3 regions of the Leptolyngbya sp. PL-A3 genome follow, and region 1 is predicted to be linked to each of the others. Evidence: riboswitches for the same ligand, from Rfam matches in the RefSeq annotation. Region 1 holds a riboswitch; each other region holds the start of a gene.
The links. Region 1 has a riboswitch for cobalamin ahead of NDI52_RS12455 (CbtB-domain containing protein). Riboswitches for the same ligand answer to the same signal wherever they lie in the genome.
Positions count from the first base shown of each region.

Region 2: linked by a shared signal. The riboswitch ahead of NDI52_RS16430 (sirohydrochlorin chelatase) and the one ahead of NDI52_RS12455 (CbtB-domain containing protein) in region 1 are both predicted to bind cobalamin.
Region 3: linked by a shared signal. The riboswitch ahead of NDI52_RS21315 (hypothetical protein) and the one ahead of NDI52_RS12455 (CbtB-domain containing protein) in region 1 are both predicted to bind cobalamin.

Region 1 covers NZ_JAMPLB010000013.1:72,440-75,718, reverse strand. The annotation lists gene NDI52_RS12465 (PAS domain S-box protein) at 1-5, shown strand, start outside; gene NDI52_RS12460 (hypothetical protein) at 102-1,247, opposite strand; gene NDI52_RS12455 (CbtB-domain containing protein) at 1,488-1,673, opposite strand; cobalamin riboswitch at 1,708-1,852, opposite strand; gene NDI52_RS12450 (hypothetical protein) at 2,198-3,052, shown strand.
Region 2 covers NZ_JAMPLB010000020.1:16,270-19,548, reverse strand. The annotation lists gene NDI52_RS16440 (class III extradiol ring-cleavage dioxygenase) at 1-718, shown strand, start outside; gene cysC (adenylyl-sulfate kinase) at 794-1,342, opposite strand; cobalamin riboswitch at 1,635-1,798, shown strand; gene NDI52_RS16430 (sirohydrochlorin chelatase) at 1,833-2,918, shown strand.
Region 3 covers NZ_JAMPLB010000031.1:81,844-85,122, reverse strand. The annotation lists gene NDI52_RS21325 (Uma2 family endonuclease) at 55-708, opposite strand; gene NDI52_RS21320 (hypothetical protein) at 817-1,008, opposite strand; cobalamin riboswitch at 1,060-1,204, shown strand; gene NDI52_RS21315 (hypothetical protein) at 1,468-1,923, shown strand; gene NDI52_RS21310 (fatty acid desaturase) at 2,224-3,057, shown strand; gene NDI52_RS21305 (class I SAM-dependent methyltransferase) at 3,061-3,279, shown strand, end outside.

The DNA of each region.
Region 1 (3,279 bases):
AGTAAACAGAAGCAGGAGTGCTCGCAAAGCCACCACTCCTGCTTCTGGCTGTAGCTATATAAAAGAAGCTTTGAATTTCTTGAGAGTTTGCCAAAAATGGATCAAACAACGGATGAGTGGAAGGGTTGTGAACTGTGTCGACGACGCAGAAATAGCCCTCCGATTAAAGCCGCAACAAAGATAGCCGTGAAATAAATCAACGTAATAAAACGGATATAGAGAGGTGGCGCAACCCCATGAACGTCTACTTCATGGGCAACTTGAATCGGTTGGAAAGAGCGAGAGAAGTTGCCTGGTAAGACAGTTGCGATCACCTGGTGAGGCGCGCCATCAAAAAATTGTGGTTGCCACGTCAACTGACCCGTTGCATCCGGAAAACCTTCAAATGTGAAAACCCGCTCATTGTGCTCCAGAGAATTAATTTGGATTTTTACGGCAACATCAGTAAGCGGGATTTTTGTTGTTGCATCGGTAACTTGCACGGTCTGGGGAGCGAGTTGCCCGACCATAGCCAGGGTATCGCCCGACAATTCCACTTGAATTCCTTCAGATGTTTGGGTGGCAGGGATGGAAGCTGAAGCCGTGCTGGCATGGTCATGGTGCTCTGTCAGCTCCGCACTGATGTTGATCACCAGCAGAATGGCGATCGCCACCACGCATCCCCCACTCAACAACATACGCACAGGCCTAGGGGCCATCTCGCCATCTTGCAGAGACTGATCACCGCCTAGCACCCAACCGCTTCCCAAACCTGCTACCAGTAAAATAGCCGCCAAAATAGCGACGTTGCGGTACTTTACAGGATTTTCAGGTACTGAGAATGACAGGGTCTGCTCGACGGGTTCAAAATCCCCAGCGCGTTGGGGTGTGACCTTTGCCTCCAGATAATAAGTACCCCGAATGGGTAGAGTTTGTTCAAACTGGAGGGTGCCCGATGGGGCGATCGCCTCCATATCCAACAATGTCGTCCCTTCCACAATGGGGAAATCAGATGATAGCCAGGGCGTTTTCGCCGGGGCTAACAAGCGGAGCTGTATCTTAGCATCCGTCAGCGGTTGTTGCTGGGCGTTCATAGCCTGCAACGTCAATTGCACGGGCTCCGTTGCCGGAATGACCTGATTTAGGGGCGGCGTTGTCTGTAACTGTAGGGTAGATTGGGATACAGCGATTGACGAGCTCCATAGCCAACACAATAGACTGGCAGCATTGGCTACCAGGAACAATCCAAAATATTTAGCAAATCTCATAGAACTACGCCAGAAAGCTTGATAACTGAATCGTTAGGCTATCGTTCAGCCGACCCATGTGCTGCACCAGAATTTATGTTGCGAGCGTCGCCTGCCCAAAGGCGATCGAACCTTAAAAGTCGCAGTTCTTAGAGAACTGCGACTTCCTAAATTCAACCCATGAGCCTAGACGTAAAGTTAGCTAGAAAGGCTATTCTTTCGTGCCCTTCGCACACGAGAAAACAACTTTTCAGCCAAACCCTAGTGGCACGCTACGCCCAACGTATCGTGGCGGGTCTGGTGGACGGCATTGTGGGCAGGAGGATAGGTCGAGAAGTAGAACGTCCACAGGGTTAACATACACAACCCGGTAAGCAGACTTGCTTGCACAGGAAGAGACAGCGTAATTTGTTGTGTACGTTTCCAGACTGAAGCTGTATTGACCATGCTCTGTACCTCGCAGATTGGTTGACAGGACGCTGACAGGCATAAAAGGTTCGGCGGGCATCCTGGCTTAGAGCGTCAAAAGCCCATCACAGTTGCGGGACAGCATCGGATTCGCACCGAATTTTCCCCATTGCTTCTAGTGGCTGAGCCCCACTAGAACCGAATTCACTCGTTAAGCAATCTTTAGATTACCACCTCTACTCCCCACCGTCGTTAAGATTCATAAGCCGCCCCACTCAATTAGGACTTACGCATGGTTGTGTGGTGAACCTCGCACACCACACAACCATGCGTAAGTCTAAGACCGTACCCGTGCTTCGTCACGATGATAAAGGATCTGGGTGGTTAAAGCTTGACTCTCCAGTGAACTGTAGCGTTTAGAGTCATGTCATCGGTGCCAGAGCGATCGCCTGAAACCTTCTAAAACAACAATTTCCCAATTGCTACAACCCATGCAGGCTTGATGTCGAGCCTGACAAAGACATGATTTCCACAATCCAAGCCGTTACTGGTAGGAGGTACGTATGAATCGTTTTTTGACCGCGATCGCTACAGTCGCAACTCTCACCCTGATTCAAAGCTGCTCGTCATTAAACACGCAGCAAACAGCAACTACACCATCCACAGAACAACACTCAGATGCTCATGGAACAAGCTCCAATGCTCACAGTAGCCATGCAGTGGAGGAAGATGTTGCTCAAGCAAAATTGATTATGACGGATACGCCTGTTCCCAATCAGGCTATCAATTTAGGCATTCATATTCAGGATGGAAAAGGGGAGGCGATCGCCCAATTCGACACGTTTCAGGAAAAAATAATGCACCTGATTGTCGTCAGCAACGATCTGCAATTTTTCAATCATTTACATCCTCAGTATCAGGGTAATGGGCTCTTTGAAGTGCAGGCACGGTTTCCCAAAGCTGGAGGCTACACTCTATTCAGTGATTACAAACCTAGCGGACACCCAGAGCAGGTTTCGGTGTTAACCACTGAGATTACAGGAGACGTTCAACCACCACCTGATATCCATTTCGATCGCACCCAGACAATTGCCAATACCCACGTTCATCTAGAGCTTTCAGAGGACACAGTGGCAGCAGGCCAAGATATGACACTGACCTTCCACCTGAGCGATCTGGATCGTCAGCCAGTGACAGACTTGCAACCCTACCTGGGTGAAGGTGGGCATTTGGTCATCATACGGCAATCTACTCCCTTAACTAGAGCCAATTACATCCACGCCCATGCAGTTGATGAAACGACTGGCCAGGTGCAGTTTCACACCCAATTTCCTGAACCAGGACGGTACAAATTATGGGGACAGTTCAACCGAAACGGTGAGATTATCACAGCAGAGTTCTGGGTGAACGTCTCCTAAAGCGATGTATCCCGTCTTTAATTGCGTGTGCATGATGGACACACACAATTAAGACATTTTTTGAATGGGTGAAGTGAAACGGGAAACTGTAGTTTCCTGTTTCACTTCACCCATTTACAGCGTTTGAAAAGCGCTGTAAATCTGGTTGTTTTTGTGGGAGCCGCGCGAAGCACGGCTCCCACAAAAACAACTATGGCTGATTCAAGCGCAAAGCGCTGTAATACCGT
Region 2 (3,279 bases), on a different contig from region 1:
GCCAACGCAAGATTTTTTGCGTCGTCTCGCGACAGAATTGCCCAGGCCAAAAGCCATTCTGGCGGTTTCTGCCCATTGGGAGACACCGTATCCGATGGTAAGTGCCGCGCCGCAGCCCAAAACAATTCATGACTTCAACGGCTTTCCAGAAGCGCTGTATCGGCTGCGCTACCCAGCCCCAGGTGCGCCTGAGCTGGCAAGACAGGTATCCCAACGCCTGGTGGATGCTGGATTTCAAGCTGATATTCACCCCTCTCGTGGTCTAGACCACGGGGCATGGAATCCGCTTTTGCTCGTTTATCCTGAAGCTGACATTCCTGTCACCCAGCTCTCCATTCAGCCCTACCTTGGCCCAGCCCATCACCTCCGAGTAGGACAAGTGCTGGCTCCATTGCGGGATGAAGGGGTTTTAATCTTCGCAAGTGGTGCGGTAACCCATAATTTGGGAGCATTGGATGGTCAGGACAATACATCCCCGGCAGATTGGGCTATGGTGTTCGATCGCTGGTTAGCAGAAGCGATCGCCCTCTCCTCTACGGAGCGGCTGTTGGATTATCGAGCGCTTGCCCCTCACGCTGCCTTAAGCCACCCGACAGACGAACATCTACTGCCTCTATTTGTGGCACTGGGAGCAGGCGGAGAACAGGCCAAAGGTCAGCAGATTCATCAGGGATACACCTATGGATCTCTGAGCATGGCAGCCTACGCTTTCAACTAACCTGTCTTTGCCTATTGAGCACAAAACGCCCCCATAGGGGTGTTTTGTGCTCAATAGGCAGAATGCGATTGGAGGTTAAACCGCTATCGAAGCTTCAGACAGATAACCGGCCTGTTGCAGATAGTCGAGAACTTTTGCCGTACTTTCCTCCAGGGTTTCCTGGTCAGTGTGGCACTCCACCTCGGGGTTTAGGGGTGCCTCATAAGGGTCATCAATACCCGTGAACTGCTTGATTTCCCCAGCTCTTGCCTTCTTGTAAAGCCCTTTGACATCCCGTTCTTCGCAAACTGACAGGGGGGCGTTGACATACACCTCAACAAAATCACCAATTTTCTGACGCACCTCTTCACGGGTGTTGCGATAGGGTGAAATCGCAGACACCAGCACAATTACCCCATTCCGGCTCAACAGATGGGCCACAAACCCGATACGGCGGATGTTTTCATCGCGGTCTTCCTTGCTAAAGCCTAGCCCTCGGGTCAAGTTCTGGCGCACAATATCGCCATCCAAAACCTCAACCTTGAGATGGCGATCGCGCAGTGCTTTCTCTACGGCCATCCGAATCGTGGTTTTTCCTGCACCACTCAATCCTGTAAACCAGACCGTTACACCACGCTGTTGCATCATTGTTTTCGCTCCTCGCCGACGGGTCAAGTTCAACCTCATATTCTAGAAGCCGATGCTCTCAGCGTCCAGAAGAGCCCGTCCGGTTGATTTTTTGGCCCATAGGGCCGTGCCAGCCAACCAAACAGACTATCGTTATTGCTTCGCACGACCCAACTGTTTGTCAGGAAGACTGTATCAAACTTCAGAAACCCAATTTTGCCGCCGCTCACAGCGGCAAAATTGGGTTTCTGAAGTTTGGTGGTATCAAGCGAAGAGTATGAGTCAAGCTATTTGGGCTAAGATAACGGGGCAAACGTGAACAGCCACAGGTGGGGAAAGGTCGGTGCAAATCCGGCGCTGTGCCGCAGCTGTGATGGGATGATGAATGGAAAAACTGCCATAGTGATACCCACTGTCCTGGTTTTCATTTTCATTCCCTTAGCCAGAATGCCTGCCTGGAGCCTTTTCACTCTATATCCTGCGTTGCACAGGAGAGAGTCCTCGTTTTATGTCCCATTTGCTTTCAACGGTTACCCCTTCCTTGTCAGAAATTGATGTGGCGATTGATACGGCGATCGCTCTCCCCCCTCTTCCCGAAAATCGTCCCCTCCTGCTAGTAGGCCACGGTAGCCGCGATGAAGCGGGCCGCCAGGGCTTGCTCGATTTTGCCGCTGCTTACCAACAGTTGGACACCTCTCGCCCCATTATTCCGTGCTTTTTAGAACTGACCGAGCCGTCAATTCAGCAGGGTGTGGATGAGTGCGTGAAGTTGGGGTACACCGATTTGTCGGTGCTGCCGGTGTTGCTGTTTGCGGCCCGTCACAACAAGTTCGATATCACCAACGAGTTAGATCGCGCTCGGCAACAGCATCCACAGGTGAAGTTCCACTATGGGCGGCACTTTGGTATCGCGCCGGGCATTTTGGATTTGTGGCGATCGCGCCTCGAAGAACTCGATAAGCCCGAATGGAACCCTCAGGGTATTGCCCGGGAAGACACCGTTTTGCTATTCGTCGGTCGTGGAGCTAGCGACCCCGATGCCAACGGCGACGTATACAAAATGGCTCGCGTTCTCTGGGAAGGCAGCGGCTATAACACCGTTGAGGTCTGCTTCATTGGCATTACCCACCCGCGTCTGGAGGAAGGCTTCCGTCGAGCACGACTGTATCAGCCCAAACGCATCGTTGTTCTGCCGTACTTCTTGTTTACAGGTGTACTGGTGAAGAAAATCTACGACATCACCGCCCAACAGCAAACACAGTTCCCCGACATCCCAACGATTTGCCTCCCAGAAATGGGATTGCACCCTCACCTGTTCAGCATTCTACGGGAGCGAGAAATCGAAACCCAATTAGGACAGGTCGCCATGAACTGTGAGATGTGCAAGTTCCGCTTAGCGGCTGTAGAAGCAGGTCACAGCCACGGCCATAATCATGACCATGGACACAATCATGGGCATAGCCACGACCACGGCCATAGCCATGGACATAGTCATAACCATAGTCATAATCACGGCCATGACCATGGTGCTCCGGCACCAGATCCTTATGCTGAGCCAGCAAAGTACCATGAGCGAATCTGGCAAGTTCCTTAGTACCGAACTCCCGTCGTGAATTGTTGTGTGGCTGCGCCGCACAACAATTCATGCACTCAAAGACGATTGATGCATCCATCGTGAATTGTTGTCAGCAATTCTCAGTATGGGCATCAAAGCCAAGAGTTCACGCCCTACGGGCGTGAACTCTTGGCTTTGATGCCCGAAAACCGCGCGCCTTTGGCGCGCGGTTTTCGGGCCTGATTTCAAAATGAGAATTGCTGAATTGTTGTGTGGCCGTGTCACACAACAATTCACGTACTCAAAACTGATAGATGCAAGAGGCCTAATAAAATGGGCACGGCGTCAAGCACCGCGCCCATTTTATTAACTAACCTCAGTTCGGGTTAAGGGCTTTTTC
Region 3 (3,279 bases), on a different contig from region 1:
TTTGTTGCTGCGCTCCAGAAGAAACCCGGTGTCTTGTGAGGCTGAGCTAACTTTCTAGATCAGGTTCTCTCGAATCCATTGCCGCAGACTGCGCTTGGCCTGAGTTTCCCCCTGCTGGGCACAGTTTTGTAGAAACTCGTAAAACACACGCTTAGGCACCCATGAGAACGTGGGACTGCTGGGAACTTCCTGATACTGGCCGTTTTGAAGTTGGTAAATAGTCAGCGTTTTCCCGTCGTAGCGCCAAAACTCAGGAATCCCAAGCTCTGCATAAAGAGCATTCTTGTCAATATCGGTGTGAGTAATATCGACTTCCACAACCAGGTCAGGCGGGGGATCTGTATTTAGATCCACGGTTTTACCTCGAACCTTGGGTTCGTTGGCAATATAGAACCCTCGATCTGGCTCGGCACCTGCTTGTAATCCCAAGCGCTTGAGAGTGGTCGAACCCATGCTTTTAATCGTGAGATTGGTCTCTTCCACCAATATTTTGATAAAGTCACCAATCAAATCGCTGGAGTTCTCATGGGCCTCCAGGGGCGTCATAATTTCTAGAGTGCCTTCGTAGTAGGTAAGTTGAGCCGAGCGATCGCCCCCCAACGCCTCCAAAATCGCTTCATACCCATCCCAACTGACCCGCAACGACACCCGCTTCTCCGCCAAAGCAGGCTGCGACGATAATGGCTTTTCTGAAGAGAGGTTCACCATTGTACGACACGGTTCATTTGTTTCTATGGTAGGAGCGATCGCCCCCGTCAGCCATACGCCAGGAAGGTTTATAAGCCAGCAACAATTCTCATTTTTGCAAAGAGCCATTTAGAACCGATCGCCATCCTGAACTGTGGGGGCGGGTTTTGTCATTATTCGATCAGCACCATCAGGGATGTTCTTCAAACCCGCCCTTTCCACAGGTTGTGCGATCGCAGCCAGGGCGGGTTTTGCCAGAGAGTAACAGCACAGGCCAGAGTTAACTGCTAAACCCGCCCCTACCAAGCTGTTTAACGACACAATGAGAATTGCTGATAAACCAGGAGAGCAGTTTTTATTTTTGCGTAAATCTCGTATCGTATAGAGATCGGTTCTGGTGGGGAGCAGCCGCCAGAGGTAACGGGGAAAGTTCGGTGTGAACCCGACGCTGTCCCGCAGCTGTGATGGGGTCTTTGATCTCTAAGTCAGAATGCCCGCCGATGTTGTTTGATTCATCTATCTGCGAGGTACAGATGGTCAGGTTAGGTTTGTCTGTGTTTGGCTCCGTCAATGCTGGCTCTTTCGCAAGGGGAGCATCGCTGCACTGCTTTGATCGAGAGTTCCAAAATTTGGATCTGGGGATGGGCGATCGCACCCTTACATGCCCTGTAAACTCGCGGTTCCTCTAGTTCTGAGCTATCAGCTCTCACCGGGAAAATGGCAACACAATCCCGGTTAGATCCTAGATTTTGCAAGCACAGCATTTGATGTAAAGTAACCATGCGCATTCGAGAATTGTCCTGGCAGAGACAGGGAGATTATTGGCAACCGCTATTTATCCGTGAGAATTTTCTGGCGATCGCCGCCGTTGCCTACGCTGGTTTTCTCCAGCATGGTCGGGGGATGGTGACTTGTGATGTAGAGTTACCCACTCATGCCCCAGTCGATTGGAGCCGTGATCTACTCGATCATCAGATTTGCTTTCAGCCGCTTCCCTATGCTCTGGAGCTTTTAAGCCAATTGGAAGTGGATGAGGAGACGTGTATCACCCTCAGTGCAGCCCTGGCCGATTATGAGCCGGAGCAGGAGATTATGCTGTGGCTCCGGGGAAATGGAGACGTGCAGGTGATGCAGTTAAAGAATCTGGCGATCGCCCCAGTCGAAGCTTACACCCAGCTTCGGCAGCGGTGGGACGAGTTTCAGATCGGTGTTTCATTCGAACGGAGGGTACCATGATCCGGACAAATTGAAGAATCATCCCAGTCTTTGGAAACTAAAAACACCCAGACCCAGTCTGAGGAGTAAGAGTTTTACAAGAGTATTACAAGAGTAAAAGTTTTGAGAGAGGGCTCACCGGATTCAACAATGTGCGCTTTGCGAAAAGAGGCTTCTCTGTCCTAACCCAGGTTTTTTCTATCTTTAAGACCGTGACAATAGAGGGGCTTTTTAAGTACATCACTTAAAATGCTCACGGTTCAGTGTTTATGTGCCGCTGAATATTAGTTCTCTGTAGAAATTAGATTTGAGATTGCTTGCATGGTTAATGCCCATTTAGATTCAGTACCCCGCCCTCGTTGGCCTGTCATTGCAGGAACGGTCGTTGTGCATTTAGGGGTGCTCTTAGCTTTCATTCCGCAATACTTTAGTTGGTCTGCCATCGGCGTTGCGGTTCTGCTGCACTGGCTTACGATTGGTCTGGGTATTTCGTTAGGCTTCCATCGCCTCGCCACCCACCGCAGTTTTCGCGTGCCCAAAGCCCTGGAATACTTCTTTGTGTTCTGTGGCACATTGGCGGGCCAGGGTGGCGTGAAAGGTTGGGTTGGCTACCACCGGATGCACCATTTATATGCTGACCAGGATGCGGATCCCCATGATTCAACCAAAGGTTTTTGGTGGAGCCACATTAGCTGGTTGATGCATGAGGTTCCTGGTAAAAGCGAACTCCCTCGCTTTACCAAGGATATTGCGGATGATCGGTTCTATCAGTTTTGCCATCGGCAATATATTCCCCTGCAAGTGGCTTTAGGGCTAGTTCTCTACGCGATTGGCGGGATGCCCTTTGTCGTCTGGGGCATTTTTGTGCGTTTATTCGTTGGCTTTCATAGCACCTGTTTTGTAAATAGCGTTTGCCACAAACTGGGTTACCGCAGCTATGACGTAGAAGATACGTCGACCAATTGCTGGTGGGTTTCTCTTTTGACCTTTGGCGAAGGATGGCACAATAACCACCATGCGGTACAGTCGTCCGCACAGTATGGTCAGCGATGGTGGGAGATTGATATTGTCTGGTACACCATTCGCTTGATGGAGATGCTTGGGTTAGCCACCCACGTCAAAACGGTCAATCCTGCAAAAGCCAATGGACGGTGATTTATGACTGGAATTCAGGTACCCGAGAAGGTCGCTGCATTAACTCCCGAGAGTGCGGAGTGGGGCGATCGCCTCAGCCGTCTACCCCAGGGTGAACGCTATCTCTATCAACTACTGAGCCTGGTTGATAATGGCGATTTGACCGTTACAAATCCCAACGGTGAAGTGTTCCGATTTGGCAAACCGGGATTAGAACCAGTGCTGCATTTGCAGATTCACAAT